DNA from 3 places in the Shinella sp. HZN7 genome. Region 1 is predicted to be linked to each of the others. Evidence: riboswitches for the same ligand, from Rfam matches in the RefSeq annotation. Region 1 holds a riboswitch; each other region holds the start of a gene.
The links. Region 1 has a riboswitch for thiamine pyrophosphate ahead of thiD (bifunctional hydroxymethylpyrimidine kinase/phosphomethylpyrimidine kinase). Riboswitches for the same ligand answer to the same signal wherever they lie in the genome.
Positions count from the first base shown of each region.

Region 2: it holds a riboswitch for thiamine pyrophosphate, as region 1 does, so the genes downstream of both, thiB (thiamine ABC transporter substrate binding subunit) here and thiD (bifunctional hydroxymethylpyrimidine kinase/phosphomethylpyrimidine kinase) in region 1, are expected to answer to the same signal.
Region 3: it holds a riboswitch for thiamine pyrophosphate, as region 1 does, so the genes downstream of both, thiC (phosphomethylpyrimidine synthase ThiC) here and thiD (bifunctional hydroxymethylpyrimidine kinase/phosphomethylpyrimidine kinase) in region 1, are expected to answer to the same signal.

Region 1 is NZ_CP015736.1:4,659,197-4,664,612, forward strand. Features, by position in the region: gene shn_RS22315 (GNAT family N-acetyltransferase) at 113-1,000, opposite strand; gene dut (dUTP diphosphatase) at 1,005-1,478, opposite strand; gene shn_RS22325 (peptide chain release factor 3) at 1,572-3,152, shown strand; TPP riboswitch at 3,310-3,406, shown strand; gene thiD (bifunctional hydroxymethylpyrimidine kinase/phosphomethylpyrimidine kinase) at 3,449-4,258, shown strand; gene shn_RS22335 (LysE family translocator) at 4,263-4,880, opposite strand; gene shn_RS22340 (AraC family transcriptional regulator) at 4,966-5,416, opposite strand, start outside.
Region 2 is NZ_CP015736.1:3,986,036-3,991,451, reverse strand. Features, by position in the region: gene thiP (thiamine/thiamine pyrophosphate ABC transporter permease) at 1-1,604, opposite strand, end outside; gene thiB (thiamine ABC transporter substrate binding subunit) at 1,609-2,616, opposite strand; TPP riboswitch at 2,655-2,767, opposite strand; gene shn_RS19225 (FAD-binding oxidoreductase) at 2,876-4,129, opposite strand; gene shn_RS19220 (GntR family transcriptional regulator) at 4,196-4,849, opposite strand; gene shn_RS19215 (glutamine synthetase family protein) at 5,028-5,416, shown strand, end outside.
Region 3 is NZ_CP015736.1:3,365,329-3,370,744, forward strand. Features, by position in the region: gene shn_RS16215 (sigma-70 family RNA polymerase sigma factor) at 1-151, shown strand, start outside; gene shn_RS16220 (anti-sigma factor) at 138-911, shown strand; gene shn_RS16225 (Bax inhibitor-1/YccA family protein) at 943-1,659, shown strand; TPP riboswitch at 1,965-2,081, shown strand; gene thiC (phosphomethylpyrimidine synthase ThiC) at 2,174-3,997, shown strand; gene thiO (glycine oxidase ThiO) at 4,000-4,986, shown strand; gene thiS (sulfur carrier protein ThiS) at 4,983-5,180, shown strand; gene shn_RS16245 (thiazole synthase) at 5,182-5,416, shown strand, end outside.

The sequences.
Region 1 (5,416 bases):
TCTTGACCCCGGATCGGCCTTCCGGCCAGCGCCATCGCCCCCTGCTTACCACCCGGCCGCGCTGGCTTGTTCACACGGCGCCGGGTGATGGACACGCTGCTGGCGCCGCTGGTCAGAACGCGGCCATCGGCGCCAGCGCGAAAGGATGTTGCGGCGCGAGGTCTTCCGCCGCGCGCAGCATGAGCACCATGTCGCCTTCGTCCGGCACGGCCGTGCCCGCCCAGTCGAGGTGATCGGGCGCGAAGTGCGCGGTGACGCTGGCAGGTGCAAGCTGCAGGCTCGCCAGGATGTCCGCGAGGCTCGGAATGCGTGCGCCGACGACATCGAGGAGATCGAAGCCGCCGTCCTCGCCCATCTGCCAGGCGATCGCGGCATTCGCCCCTTCCATCAGGTCGAGCCCGAGGTCCGGCATCAGCGCGGCGTTGAACAGGAACATTTCCTTCTGCCTGAGGGGTGCGAAGCGATCGGACACCGGCCGGCGGCCGTCGAGCAGGCGGCCGAGCAGTGTGACATCCGCCTCGCTTTCGATATCGAGCCGCCGGAGCGGTCCGGCCTGACCGCCCGTCGGCGCCGGTCCGGAGAAACGATGCTGCGCCAGCGCGCGAAAGCCGTGGCGATGGTAGAGGCCCGGCGTATCGGTCAGAAGCGCGACGGCCTCGAACCCTTCCGCATCGCAGTGCCGGAGCGCCGCTTCCATGACATCGCGATAGAGCCCCTTGCCGCGGTGTTCCGGCCGCACGGCGCCCGATTGCAGGCCCGCGGCGCGCACGAAGGTGCCGTTGACGACAAGCGGCAGGGAAAATGCGCTGATATTGGCGATGCAGCAGCCGGCATCGTCGAACCAGGCGAAGGGCATGCTCGTCGGATCCGGCCCGCCGAGCCGGTCCATCACCGTCACGTCGATGTCGAAGATGTCTTCGAGGAGGCCGGCAAGCGCCCGCCAGGCGGCGCCGTCGCCGAAATAGTCCGAACGGAAGGAAAGGCCCTCGCGGTCGGGCATGGCCCTAGCGCACGCCGGTAGAGCCGAAGCCGCCGGCGCCACGGGTGGTCTCGCCCGCCGTCTCCACCTCGCGCACGGCGACCTGCGTGACCGGCGCGATCACCATCTGCGCGATGCGCATGCCACGTTCGATGACGAAGGGCTCCTCGCCGAGATTGACGAGCAGCACCTTCACCTCGCCGCGATAGTCGCTGTCGATCGTGCCGGGCGTGTTGAGGCAGGTGATGCCGTTCTTGAAGGCAAGGCCGGAGCGGGGGCGGACCTGTCCCTCGTAGCCGGCCGGGATCTCGAAGACGAAGCCGGTCGGCACCAGGGCGCGCTGGCCGGGCGGCAGCGTCAGCGGCTGATCTTCCGCCACGGCGGCGCGCAGGTCCATGCCGGCGGCGCCGCCGGTCTCGTAGGCGGGAAGCGCGATGCCCGCGCCATGCGGCAGGCGGAGAAGGCAGAGCGTGGGCTGGGTGGGGGCATGTGCGTTCATGCGCCCATAAGCCGGCCGCAGTCCCACCCCGTCAATTGCATCTTCCCGGCGGAGCCTGTAAAGACCGCGGCAACTCACAGGATATTGCAGAAAATGGCCGAAACCCTTGCAGAGGCGGTCTCCCGCCGCCGCACCTTTGCGATCATCGCGCACCCGGACGCCGGTAAGACGACTCTCACGGAAAAGCTGCTGCTTTTCGGCGGCGCCATCCAGCTCGCCGGCGAAGTGAAGGCGAAGAAGGACCGCATCCAGACCCGCTCGGACTGGATGAAGATCGAGCGTGAACGCGGCATCTCCGTCGTCACCTCGGTGATGACCTTCGAATATGACGGCAACGTCTTCAACATTCTCGATACGCCCGGCCACGAGGACTTCGCCGACGACACCTACCGCACGCTGACGGCGGTGGATGCGGCCGTCATGGTCATCGACGCCGCCAAGGGCATCGAGCCGCGCACGCTGAAGCTGTTCGAGGTCTGCCGCCTGCGCGACATCCCGATCATCACCTTCGTCAACAAGATGGACCGCGAAAGCCGCGACCCGTTCGAAATCCTCGACGAGGTGGAGGAGAAGCTGGCGCTCGACACCGCCCCGGTCACCTGGCCGGTCGGCCGCTCGAAGACCTTCTGCGGCTCCTATCACCTGGCCGACCGCACCTTCCGCGGCTCGGACACGCAGGTGCAGCCGACGAAGATCGACGACCCGGCGGTGGTGGCGAAGAACCTGCCGGAAAACGAGCGGGCCGCCTTCACCGAGGAGCTCGAGCTCGCCCGCGAGGCCTGCCGGCCCTACGACCAGGCGGCCTTCCTGGAGGGGCACATGACGCCGGTCTTCTTCGGCTCGGCGCTCCGGAATTTCGGCGTTCGCGACCTTATCAACGCGCTCGGCGCCTTCGCGCCGCCGCCGCGCGACCAGGTGGCGGATGTGCGCAAGGTCCATGCCTCGGAAGACAGGATGACAGCCTTCGTCTTCAAGATCCAGGCGAACATGGACCCGAACCATCGCGACCGCATCGCCTTCGCCCGCGTCTGCTCCGGCATGCTGGAGCGCGGCATGAAGGTGCGCCTTGCCCGCACGGGCAAGACGATCGGCCTTTCGGCCCCGCAGTTCTTCTTCGCCTCGCAGCGCCAGCTCGCCGATACGGCCTATGCCGGCGACGTGGTGGGCATCCCCAACCATGGCACGCTCCGGATCGGCGATACGCTGACGGAAGGCGAGGCGCTGGTCTTCGAAGGCGTGCCGAACTTCGCGCCGGAAATCCTGCGCCGCGTGCGGCTGGAGGATGCGATGAAGGCCAAGAAGCTGAAGGAAGCGCTCCAGCAGATGGCGGAGGAGGGCGTCGTGCAGCTCTTCTCGCCGGAAGACGGCTCGCCCGCCATCGTCGGCGTCGTCGGCGCGCTGCAGCTCGACGTGTTGAAGGAGCGGCTTTCGGCGGAATACGGCCTGCCCGTCTCCTTCGAAATGTCGCGCTTTTCCGTCTGCCGCTGGATTTCGTCGGACAGCGCGGCGGAGCTGGACAAGTTCGTCACCCAGCGCCGCGGCGATATCGCCCGCGACCTCGACGGCGACCCGGTCTTCCTGGCGCAGGATGCCTTCTCGCTGCGCTACGAGGCGGAACGCTATCCAGCGATCAAGATGGTCGCGATCAAGGAATACCACGTCACCAAGGCCTGAGCGGGCGGGGTCACCCGCCCACGAGCCCAGGAGGCGCGCTTCCGGTTCCATATGCGATTGCCCTGCCACGGGTGGGGAGAAGGATGCATGGTGCCGGTGGCAAATGCGCCACGACGCCACTTTCGGCGTGACAGGCGCCGCGTCATTTGCGAAAACCCGTTCAAGACAGGGGCGTCCGTCACAAGGCGGGCTGAGAAGCACCCTTTGAACCTGAACCGGATCATGCCGGCGGAGGGAGTCGAACGGGTGCCGCATCGACGCCACCCCGAGGCCGCCCCTGCCGGGAAGGAGGCGAGATGGCCGACACAATCGCAAACATTCTCTCGATCGCGGGCTCCGACCCCTCGGGCGGCGCCGGCATCCAGGCGGATCTCAAGACGTTCGCCGCGCGCGGTACCTATGGCATGGCGGCGCTGACGGCCCTGACGGCGCAGAACACGCAGGGCGTTTCCGGCGTGCATCTGGTTCCGCCCGACTTCGTGGCGGCGCAGGTCGCCGCGGTTTTCGCCGACATCCGGGTGGATGCGGTGAAGATCGGCATGATCGCCTCGGCGGAGATCGCCGAAGCGGTGGCGGCCGCGCTGTCGCCGCATCGCGCGGTTCCCATCGTGCTCGATCCGGTCATGGTCGCCAAGGGCGGGGCTTCGCTCCTGGCGCAGGAGGCCGTGGCCGCACTGACGCGCCAGCTCCTGCCGCGCGCAAGCGTGCTCACGCCGAACCTGCCGGAGGCGGCCGCCCTCCTTCGTGAGGCGGAGGCCGTGGACCGGGCCGGCATGGAGGACCAGGCAAGGCGGCTGCTCGACCTCGGGCCGAAGGCGGTGCTGCTGAAGGGCGGGCACCTGCCGGGCAGCGAGAGCCCGGATGTGCTCGCGACGCCCGATCGGATGCACTGGTACGAGGGCGTGCGGGTGCTGACGCGCAACACGCATGGCACCGGCTGCTCGCTGTCGAGCGCGATCGCCGCCGAGCTCGGCAAGGGGCAGGCGCTCGCCGATGCCGTGGCGGCGGCCAAGCGCTTCATCGCCGGTGCCGTGCGCCTGTCGGATGCGCTGACCGTCGGCTCGGGCCACGGTCCGCTGCATCATTTCCACCTGTCCGGCAACTGATCGGTCAGCGGTCGGCGAGCGCGAGCCGGAGGCCCATGAGGCCGAGGGCGGCGGCGAAGCTGCGCTGCATCCAGACGATGACCGCCGGCCGGCTCAGCACCTGCCGGCGCAGGCCGGCGGCAAGCGCCCCATAGCCGACGAAGACGAGGAAGGTGAGGGCCATGAAGACGCCGCCGAGGAAGAGCATCTGGCCCGTGGCAGCGCCGGAGGCGCTCGCCGGGATGAACTGCGGCAGGAAGGCGAGGAAGAACAGCGAGAGCTTCGGGTTGAAGATGTTGGTGAGGATGCCCTTGCGCACGATCCTCAGCGCATTGCCGGCCGGTGCCTGCTCCGGCCCGACATCCAGCGCATTGCTGTCCTTCAGCAGGCTCCAGGCGATGAACAGGAGATAGGCGACGCCGACATAGCGCAGCACCTCGAAGGCGAGCGCGCTGGCATGCAGCACGGCGGCAAGGCCGACCACGCTGGCGAGGATATGCGGAACGATGCCGAGCGTGCAGCCGAAGGCGGCAAGGACGGCGGCGCGGAACCCGCCGCTGATGCCGAGCGCCAGCGTATAGATCACGCCGGTGCCCGGCAGGAGGATGACGACGAGCGAGGTGATGAGGAATTCTAGGGTCATGTCCGGTCCCGTGCGGTTTGAAAGGCGGCAGGGAACACCGGAAGGGCGCCGGGGGTCTTGAACGAAATTGCGGGGTACGCGCCGCTCAGGCGCGCGCGGCGAGAAAGGCGCCGGGCGTATAACCGTAGCGGCGGGTGAAATTGCGCGTCATGTGGCTCTGGTCGGCAAAGCCGGCTTCGATGGCGGCCTCGGCAAGCGGGGTGCCGGCCGCGATCAGCCGGCGGGCAAGCTCGGTGCGGCGCTGGAGCAGGTAGGCATGCGGCGTCAGGCCGGTGAGCCGGGCGAAATCGCGCACCAGCCGGAAACGGCCGAGTCCGCAGTCGCCGGCAAGGTCCTCCAACGTCACCGCCAGGGCCGGGTCGGCGTCGAGCCGGTCGCGGGCACGACCGATGGCCGCCGGACCATCCTGCCGCGGCGCCTCTTCGCGCAGCACGGCGGCGAGCAGCAGGAGAAGCTGTTCCTCGCGGCCGAGCGCGTCGGCGCCGGCGTCAAGAAGCAGGGCGAGCAGCCGGGAAACCAGGCCTGCGATACGCCCG
Region 2 (5,416 bases), 670 kb from region 1:
CTTTCGGTCGGGCGCTCCGCCGTGGTCGAGGGCAGCGTCAGGAGAAGGCATATCACGCCGAGCAGCAGCGCGATGCCGGCGGCGTCCGCCGTGCGATAACTCGCCATGCGGGAGAAAAGCAGCCAGGGCAGGGTGATGAAGCCTTCCGCGCCGAAGATGGCGACGGCGCCGAGATCGCCGAGCGACAGCGCCATGGCGAAGGCGAAGGCCGTGAGCAGCGGCTTCTTCAGGGCCGGCAGGTCGATCCATCGCAGGCGATGCAATCCGGTGACGCCGAGGCTGAGCGCGAGCCGGGTGGTGCGCGAGAGGTGGGTGCGATAGGCCGGCTCCAGCACGCGCACGACGAAGGGCAGCGCCATCAGCGCATTGAGGACGGTGATGACGGCAGGGGCGAAGCGCCCGGTCTCGCCGAAGGTCCTCAGCACGAGGAACCAGCCCGTGGCGACGACGACCGGCGGCACGAGCAGGATGAGCGAACCGACCGCCGGCAGTGCGCGGCCCATCAGCCGCGTCGCGATGCCCGCATCGCCCGTTTCGGCAAGCCGCGGCACGAGCACGATGGGCAGCGCGATCGCGAGGCTGAGGCAGGCTGAGGCGAAGGAAATGGCAAGGCTGGTGAGGAGCGCCCGGTGCAGCAGCGGATCGAGCGCCAGCCGGCCGAGATCGGCGGAAAGGCCCGAGACGAGGGTGGCGGCGAGCGGGGCGGCGGTGAAGAGGGTGAAGAGAAGGATGACGAGGCCGTCGGGGACGCGCCGCCTGCGGCCGTCGAAACGGCGGATGGCGCGGCCCGCCGTCATGCCTTCCTCGGGCGGGCGGGCGAACAGCGAGATCAGCCAGAGCAGGCTTGCCGTGACGAGGATCTGCAGGAAGGCGAGCAGCACCGCGCGCTGGGGGTCGAAATCGAAGCGCAGCGCCTGGTAGATCGCCACCTCGATCGTGGTCGCGGCCGGCCCGCCGCCGAGCGTCAGCACGATGGTGAAGCTCGTCGTGCAGAGCATGAAGACGAGGCCGGCGATGCCCGGCAGGACCCGCCGGATCACCGGCCATTCGATCAGCCGGAACACCGCGCCGCCGCCCATGCCGAGATTGGCGGAGGTCAGCCAGTATTCCGCCGGAATGCGGTCGAGGGCCGCCAGCAGGAAGCGCGCGGCGAGCGGCAGGTTGAAGAAGACGTGGGCGATCAGGATGCCGGCAAGCCCGTAGACGCTGACCGGGTTCTGCAGCCCGGCAAGCCCGAGCAGGTCGTTGACGACGCCCTGCCGGCCCCAGATCTCGATGACGCCGAGCGCGGCGACCAGCGCCGGCAGGCCGAGCGGCACGACGGACAGCCGGATGATCCAGACGCGGCCCGGAAAATCCCGCTGCCGGGCGAGCGCCCGGGCGACGGGAATGGCGAGCAGGACGGACAGCAGCGTGGAGAGCGTCGCCTGCAGCAGCGTGAACCGCGCGACGCGTCCGATATAGGCATCAAGGAGCGGCGCACCGGCGCCAGGGCCGGCATGAGCGAGAAGCACGGCCGTCGCCGCACCGACGAAGGCGAGCACGGTGCCGAGGGCGAGGCCCCCGGCGACACGCAGCGTCCGTCGCTCAGTGCGGGCGAAGATCACGTTACCTGGCGCTCATCGCCGCCAGCCATTCGTCGATCCAGGCCTTGCGGTTGGCCGCGACCTCGTCCGACGACATCAGGAAGGTCTTTTCCGGCTTCACCAGCGCGTCGAAGGCTGCAGGCAGCGGATCCTTCGTCTTTGCGGCCGGCATCATCCAGTTGGTCTCCGGGATGATCGACTGGAAGTCCGGGCCGGTCATGAAGGTGAGGAACTGGCGGGCAAGATCCTTGTCGTCGGCGGTGCGCGTCAGGCCGGCGACCTCGATCTGCACGTAGTGGCCCTCGGAGAAGGCGGCGGCCTTGTAGCGCTCGGTCTGTTCCGCGATGACGTGGTAGGCGGGCGAGGTCGTGTAGGACAGCACCATCGGCGCCTCGCCCTTGGTGAAGAGGCCGTAGGCTTCCGACCAGCCGGGTGTCACCGTCAGCACGCGGTCCTTCAGCTTGCCCCAGGCCCCGGCCGCCTCGTCGCCATAGACCGACTTCACCCACAGCAGCAGGCCGAGACCCGGCGTCGAGGTGCGCGGGTCCTCGATGACGATTTTTTGCGACGGGTCGCCCTCGACCAGCTCCTTCAGGCTCGTCGGCGGGGTCTTGAGCGTCTCGCTGTCATAGACGACGGCGAAATGGCCGTAGTCGTAGGGCAGGAACGTGTCGTCGGAAAAACCGCCCGGCACCGTCAGGCCTTCCGGCGAAAGGCCGTGCGCCTCGAAGAGGCCGGTCGCCTTGGCCTCGGTGATCAGGTTGGTGTCGAGGCCGAGCACCAGGTCGGCCTTCGTGCCCTCGCCTTCGAGCTTCAGGCGCGTCAGGAGTTCCACGCCGTCGGCAACGCCGACCCATTCGACGGTGCAGCCGCAGGTTTTCTCGAAGGCTTCCTTGACCTTCGGGCCGGGACCCCATTCGGCGACGAAGCTCTCATAGGTGTAGACGGTCAGCGTCTTTTCCTGCGCCAGCACGGGAAGGGCGAGGGAAACGGCGAGCGCCGCGATGGTGGAGAAAAGTGTCTTGCGCATCCGCGCCTCCTTGCTGTTCACAAAACGGGAGTAGGGCGCTGGATGTGCCGTCTAATCCCTCCGCCGGTACGAGCCGGATCAGGTTCTTCGGGTTGGCGAAACCGCCTCTCAGCCAGCGGATCGAAATCCGCGGGCACCCCGTTAGAGCAAGGCAAGGCATAATCCCGCTTGCGGCGGGGCGCAAGAGGGCGGCGGCAAGCAAAAGGCCGGCGAAAGCGCCGGCCCCGACCTGTCAAAAAGCCTGCCTGCCTCTTTTCGGTCACGCGATGAAACGCTCGGGGCGATAGGGGCCGATATTGATGACGGTCCGCTCGCCCAGCATCTTTTCCGCCAGCACGCGGCCGGTGATCGGGCCGAGCGTCATGCCGTGATGGGCGTGGCCGAAGGCGAACCAGAGGCCGGCGTGGCGCGGAGCCTTGCCGATGATCGGCATCATGTCCGGCGTGCAGGGGCGGGCGCCCATCCAGGGCTCCTCGTCGCGGCGTTCGGCGAGCGGGAAGAATTCCCGCGCCACCTTTTCGGCCCGGCGCAACTGCACCGGCGTCTTGCGCGTGTCGCGCTTGGCGAATTCGGCCCCGGTGGTGAGGCGGATGCCGCGCTGCATGGGCGCGAGGAAATAGCCGCGCTCGGCATCCAGCACCCAGTTGTTGAGCGTCGCGCCCTCTTCCGCACCGTAATGCATGTGATAGCCGCGCTTGACGGCGAGCGGGAAGCGGTAGCCGAGCTTGCGCGTCACCGTATCGGCCCAGGGACCGAGCGCGACGACGACTTCCTTGCCTTCGAGCGGGCCTTCCGGCGTGGCGATGCGCCAGCCTTCACCTTCCAGCACATGCTCGATGGTCGCTGCATCGCCCGACTTGAGTTCGCCGCCGAGCGACTGGAAATAGGCGAGGTAGCGCTTCAGGAGGCTCTGCGGATCGAGGATCGACCATGGGTCGGTCCAGCGCAGGCCGCCGGTGAGCTCGGCGCGGATGGACGGCTCGACCTCGGCCACCTCCCGCGTCGTCAGCTTCTGGTGGTTGACGCCGAAATTGGCCGACAGCTTTTCGGCGTCCGCATAGGCCTTGTCGCGCTCCTTCTCCGTGCGGAAAACCTTCATCCAGCCGTCCTTGCGGATGAGGTCGTCCGCGCCGGACGCGGCGATGAGGTCGGCATGTTCGGAAATCGAGTTCTCGATGAGCGGCGCATAGAGATGGGCGATGCTCTGGTGCTGGCGGAAGCCGGAATGCCACCAGTAGCGGGCAAGGAACGGAATGATGCCGGGGATCGCCGAGGGGTGGTAGTGCGCGTCGATCGTGTTGTTCAGCGCATAGCGGAAGAGCGCGCCGAAATCATGCGGGAAACCATAGGGGAAGACGCCCTCGCGCTGGATCAGGCCGGCATTGCCGTAGGAGGTTTCTTCCGCCGCGCCGCGGCGGTCGACGAGCACCACCGACTTGCCGCGCCGGAGGAGATGGATCGCGGTCGAAATGCCGACCACGCCCGCGCCGAGAACGATGACATCCGTCTTCATGAGCCTGCCCCAGGAGATTTTCGTTTGCGCATCAATGCATGCGGGCTCGCGCCAAGGCAAGGCGCGTCATTGTCCCGCCAGCCGCAGCAGGTTTTCGATCGCCGCGTGTTCGAAGCCGCCGATGCCCTCGGAAATATCGGCCTTGATGGCGGACGCCACGGCGTCCTCGTCGCGCTTGCGCAGCGCGGCGATCGCTTCCTGGTGGCGATCGACGAAATAGAGCTGGGCGACATGCTCCATGGCGATACCGAGGAAGGGGCCGAGCTGGAGCCAGATGCTCTCCACCATCGGCATGATCACCTGCTCGGGATTGGCGGTATAGAGCGTGCGATGGAATTCCTGGTTCAGGAGCAGGGCATTGGCATTGTCCTTGCGGGCGATCGCCTCGTCCTGCGCCCTGTCGATCTCTTCCAGCCGGTCGATCCGGCGCTCCGTGATATGCGGCACCGCCCGGCGCGCGGCATGCTGCTCCAGCACGGAACGCAGCGAGACGAGTTCGCTGAACCGGTCCGCCGTCATGCGCGGCACCATGATGCGCCTGTTGTCGAGCACGCGCAGCGCGCCTTCCGACGAGAGGCGGCGCAACGCCTCGCGCACCGGTGTCGGGCTACTCTCCATCGCTTCGGCGATGCCGCGGATCGTCAGCGATTCCCCCGGCCGGATCGAGCCGACCATGATCGCCTGGCGCAGGCGCCGGTGCGCATATTCATGCGTCGTCATGCCTTCCGGCCGGTCCAGTGGCTCAAGCGCCAAGTTGCCCAATCCATCCCTCCACGAAAGGCTGCCAGATGCTATCCTATGCTTTGTGACAGGTTCTAGCAGCTTGACCCCCGACAAGAAAGTGTGCATATTTTGAAAATGTGATCACAAAAATAATTATGTGATACGGAAGGGAACCATGACTGCGAACAATGATGCCAATTGGCTGATCAATGCCGACGGCGTGGAGAGCATCCAGGCCGTAGTCTGCGACCTGAACGGCATCCTGCGCGGCAAGCGCGTGCCCGTCGGACAGGCGGAAAAGGTGCTGAAGGGCGGTATCCGCATGCCGCTGTCCATCGTCGGCGTGGACGTGTGGGGCGAGGACATCGTCGGCTCCAGCCACGTCTTCGCCTCGGGCGACATGGACGGCATCTGCAGCCCCACGGGCCGCGGCGCGCTCCCGGTCAACTGGACGCTAAAGCCGTCGGCCGTCGTGCCGCTCTGGCTGTTCAAGGAGGGTGGTGAACCGTTCCTCGCCGATCCGCGCCAGGCGCTCGCCCATATCGTGCGGCAGTATCACGAATT
Region 3 (5,416 bases), 1.3 Mb from region 1:
GGCGGCCGAAACGCTGGGCATTCCGGTCGGCACGCTGATGTCGCGCGTCGCCCGCGCCCGCCAGCGGCTGCGCGCCTTCGAACAGAGCGGCGCGACCGCTCCCGTCACACATCTCAGGCTCGTCGGAGGCACTGGCGATGACAAGCAATGATCCCATTCTCGAAACCGACCTCAACGCCTATGTCGACGAGCAGCTCGCCGTCGGCCGGCGCATCGAGGTGGAGGCCTATCTTTCGGAACGGCCGGAGGTCGCGGCGCAGGTCATGAAGGACCTGCGCGTGCGCGACGAGCTTCGCCTGGCGCTCGCCGACCATCGCACGGTGATCCGGCAGGAAACGCGCGAGGCCGCGCGGCTCCTCGAACGCTCGCTGTCGCGCCGCCGCATCTTCTCCGTCTTCCGCCGCGCCGCAGCCATCGCCCTGTTCGTCGGCGCCGGCTGGACGGCCCATGCCGTGCTCGGCCCCTTCGGCGCCACCGAGGTCGTGGCCTCCACGCCGCCGCCCGCCTTCGTGGAAGAGGCCGTGCGCGCGCACAAGACGACGCTGCTGCGCGACACGATGGCCTCCCAGCCGGAGACCGAGACCTTCGATCCGGCCGAGATCCGCTCGGCAACCGCGATCGTGCTGCCGGACCTGCCGAAGGGCTGGGGCGTGATCGACACGCAGGTCTTCCCCTCCGCCTACGGCCCGAGCGTCGAGCTGGTGCTGGAACCGCGCAAGGACGAGCGCCTGTCGCTGTTCGCGGTACGCCCGGGCTCGTTCGCCGTGCAGCATGTCCTGCTCTTCCACGCCGACAATGCCCGGGCTGCCTATTGGCAGATCGGCGACGTCGCCTATGCGCTGGTGTCGGAAAGCCGCAAGGCCGACGACCTGGCTGAAACCGCGCGCGATCTCTCGCGCACGCTCTACTGATCAACCGCTTCCAAACCGAAGGAGACATTCGATGGACCCAGTACAACAGCGATTTGGCTACGGCGCGCAGGCGCAGTCGGCCGCCCTCTTCGACGAGGGCCTGCGCCAGCACATGCTGCGCGTCTACAACTACATGGGCGCGGGCCTCGTCATCACCGGCCTCGTCGCCTTCATCGTCGGCTCGACACCGGCCCTCTACGTGCCGATCTTCTCCTCGCCGCTGAAGTGGGTGGTGATGCTGGCGCCGCTCGCCTTCGTCTTCTTCTTCTCGTTCAAGATCCAGACGATGTCGGCCAGCGCCGCGCAGATGACCTTCTGGGCCTTCTGCGCCGTCATGGGCCTGTCGCTCGCCTCGGTGTTCCTCGTCTTCACCGGCACGAGCATCGCCCGCACCTTCTTCATTGCCGCCACCATGTTCGGCACGACGAGCCTCTACGGCTATGTGACGAAGCGTGACCTGTCGAAGTTCGGCTCGTTCCTGATCATGGGCCTGATCGGCGTCATCATCGCCTCGATCGTCAACATCTTCCTCGGTTCGACCGCGCTGCAGTTCGCCATTTCCGTGATCGGCATCGCCGTCTTCGTCGGTCTCACCGCCTGGGACACGCAGAACATCAAGGAACAGTATGCCGAGAACATCGACCAGGAATCGCAGCAGAAGATGGCCGTGTTCGGTGCGCTTTCGCTGTACCTGAACTTCGTCAACATCTTCCAGCTTCTGCTGAACTTCACGGGCGAACGCGAGTAGTCCTCGCAAGGGATTTCAAAGGGAACGGCTGGCAAGGCCCCGCCGTTCCCTGTTGACTCTGTCCCGCCCCACACCCTCCGGCGTCATCCTCGGCCTTGAGCCGAGGAGCTACGTCTCACCCGCAGCCTGTGGATGCTCGGGTCAAGCCCGAGCATGACGGAGGAGAGGGTGCCGCCAGGAAACGAGCAGCATTCTTTGAGGCAAGGCCTCCCCCTGACGAGGGGCCAGAGTGGCGCACCAATTCGTAAGTACTCACTTACTTATTTTACCCCGTTGACAAATCGGCCGGCAGCGTCTTTGCTTAGGGCATTCACCAGGGGGGTCCCGACAAGGGGCTGAGATACTGCTGGCATTCGCAGCGCAGTGACCCGTTGAACCTGATCCAGTTCATACTGGCGTAGGGACGGTGCAAGCGCTGTAGAACCCGAAATCCGCAACCCGGATTCCGCCTACGCGTCCTTCCATCATTCCGGCTCTAGGACTGGGTCTCCAACCGCAAACTTGGAGCCTCACGATGAACATTGCCGCCCAGAAGCTCACCCCCACCGTCACGACGGGGGCCCTGCCCGCCTCGCGAAAGGTCCACATAGCCGGCGAGCAGCACCCGGAGATCCGCGTGCCGATGCGCGAGATCGCGCTGCACCCGACCTCCGGCGAACCGCCGGTCATCGTCTACGACGCCTCCGGCCCCTATACCGACCCCGCCCATGTCGTCTCGATCGAGAGCGGCCTGCCGCGGCTGCGCGAGGCCTGGGTCGCAGCGCGCGGCGACACCGAGGACTATGAAGGCCGCCACATCCGCCCGGAAGACAACGGCTTTGCCACCGGCGAACGGCTGACGCCGGAATTTCCCGTGCGCAACCGGCCGCGCCGAGCGAAGGACGGCAAGGCGGTGACACAGCTCGCCTATGCCCGCGCCGGCATCATCACGCCGGAAATGGAATTCATCGCCATCCGCGAGAACCTCGGCCGCAAGGCCGCCAAAGAGGCGCTCATCCGCGACGGCGAGAGCTTCGGCGCCCATATCCCGGATTTCGTGACGCCGGAATTCGTTCGCCAGGAAGTCGCGAGCGGCCGGGCCATCATCCCGGCCAACATCAACCATCCGGAAGCCGAGCCGATGATCATCGGCCGGAACTTCCTGGTGAAGATCAACGCCAATATCGGCAATTCCGCCGTCACCTCCTCCATGGCGGAAGAGGTCGAGAAGATGGTCTGGGCGATCCGCTGGGGCGGCGATACGGTCATGGACCTCTCCACCGGCCGCAACATCCACAACATCCGCGAATGGATCATCCGCAATGCGCCGGTCCCGATCGGCACCGTGCCGCTCTACCAGGCGCTGGAGAAGGTCAACGGCATTGCCGAGGACCTCACCTGGGAGGTCTTCCGCGACACGCTGATCGAGCAGGCCGAACAGGGCGTCGACTATTTCACCATCCATGCCGGCGTGCGGCTCGCCTATATCCCGCTCACCGTGGGCCGCGTCACCGGCATCGTCTCGCGCGGCGGCTCGATCATGGCCAAGTGGTGTCTCCATCACCACCGGGAAAGCTTCCTCTACGAGCATTTCGAGGAGATCTGCGACATCTGCCGCGCCTATGACGTCTCCTTCTCGCTGGGCGACGGGCTGCGCCCCGGCTCGATCGCCGACGCCAACGACGCCGCGCAGTTCGCCGAACTCGAAACGCTCGGCGAGCTGACGCAGATCGCCTGGGCAAAGGACTGCCAGGTCATGATCGAAGGCCCCGGCCATGTGCCGATGCACAAGATCAAGGAGAACATGGACAAGCAGCTGAAGACCTGCGGCGAGGCGCCGTTCTACACGCTCGGGCCGCTGACGACCGACATCGCCCCCGGCTACGACCACATCACCTCGGGCATCGGCGCGGCGATGATCGGCTGGTTCGGCACGGCCATGCTCTGCTACGTCACGCCGAAGGAACATCTCGGCCTGCCCGACCGCGACGACGTGAAGGTCGGCGTCATCACCTACAAGATCGCCGCCCACGCCGCCGACCTCGCCAAGGGCCATCCGGCAGCGAAGATCCGCGACGACGCGCTGTCTCGCGCCCGCTTCGAGTTCCGCTGGGAGGACCAGTTCAACCTCTCGCTCGACCCGGAAACCGCCCGCGCCTTCCATGACGAGACGCTGCCGAAGGAGGCGCACAAGGTGGCGCATTTCTGCTCCATGTGCGGCCCGAAATTCTGCTCCATGCGCATCTCGCACGACATCCGCGCCGAGGCGCAGAAGGAGGGGCTGGAGGCCATGGCGGCGAAATATCGCGACGGCGGCGACCTCTACATGCCGCTTGCCGGCGTCCCGGCCGGAGAATGACCATGCGCGTCCTCGTCAAGGGGGCCGGCGTTGCCGGCCTCACGGTCGCCTGGCAGCTCTATCGCCACGGTTTCGACGTCACCATCACCGAGCGCGCCGAAAAGGTGGGCCTCGGGGCTTCCGGCTTTGCCGGCGGCATGCTGGCCCCCTGGTGCGAGCGGGAAAGCGCGGAGGAGCCCGTGCTCACGCTCGGCCGCTCGGCGGCCGACTGGTGGGAGGCGGCCGTGCCCGGCCATGTCAGGCGCCGGGGAACGCTGGTCGTCGCCGCCGGCCGCGATGCCGGGGAGCTCGACCGCTTCGCCCGCCGGACGAGCGGCTGGGAATGGCTGGACGATGCCGCCATCGCCGCGCTGGAACCGGATCTCGCCGGCCGCTTCCCCAAGGCCCTGTTCTTCCGGCAGGAAGCCCATCTCGATCCGCAACGGGCGCTCTCGGCCCTCACCGCCGGGCTCGAGGAGGCGCGCATGCGCTTCCTCTTCGGCGCGGACGGCACGCCGGATGCGGCACGCTACGACCGCGTGGTCGACTGCACCGGCGCGGCCCGGATCGGCAGTCTGCCGGATCTTAGGGGCGTGCGCGGCGAGATGCTCTATGTGGAGACCCCGGAGATCAGCCTCTCCCGCCCCGTCCGCCTGCTGCATCCGCGCCACCCGATCTATGTCGTGCCGCGCGGAAGGAACCGCTTCATGGTGGGCGCGACCATGATCGAAAGCGCCGACGGCGGCGGCATCACCGCCCGCTCGCTCATGGAGCTGCTGAACGCCGCCTACACGCTGCACCCGGCCTTTGGCGAGGCGCGGCTCACGGAAACCGGTGCCGGCATCCGCCCGGCCTATCCCGACAACCTGCCGCGCGTCAGCGAGCATGATGGCACGCTCCATGTGAACGGCCTCTATCGCCACGGCTTCCTGCTGGCCCCCGCCATGGCGGCGGAGGTCGCGCGGCGGCTTCTTGCAGAACAGGCACGACCGGAAAGGAGGGCATCATGACCTTCATCATCAACGGCGAGGAACAGGAGGTCGCGGCGACGACGCTCGCCGACCTCCTGTCCGCGCTGGACTACGAAGGCGAATGGCTGGCGACGGCGGTCAACGGCGAGCTGGTGCACCGCGAAGACCGCGCCGGTTTCACGCTCGGCGCGCGCGACCGCATCGAAATCCTCTCGCCCATGCAGGGAGGCTGACATGCTGAAGCTCTACGATACCGGGGTGCGCTCGCGCCTGCTGCTCGGCACCGCCCGCTATCCCTCCCCCGCGACCCTCGCCGAGGCCGTGCGCCGCGCGAAGGCGGAGATCGTCACCGTGTCGCTGCGGCGGGAAACCGCCGGCGGCAAGGCGGGCGGCGCGTTCTTCGAGCTGATCCATGCGCTCGGCGTGCATGTCCTGCCCAACACCGCCGGCTGCCACAGCGTGCAGGAGG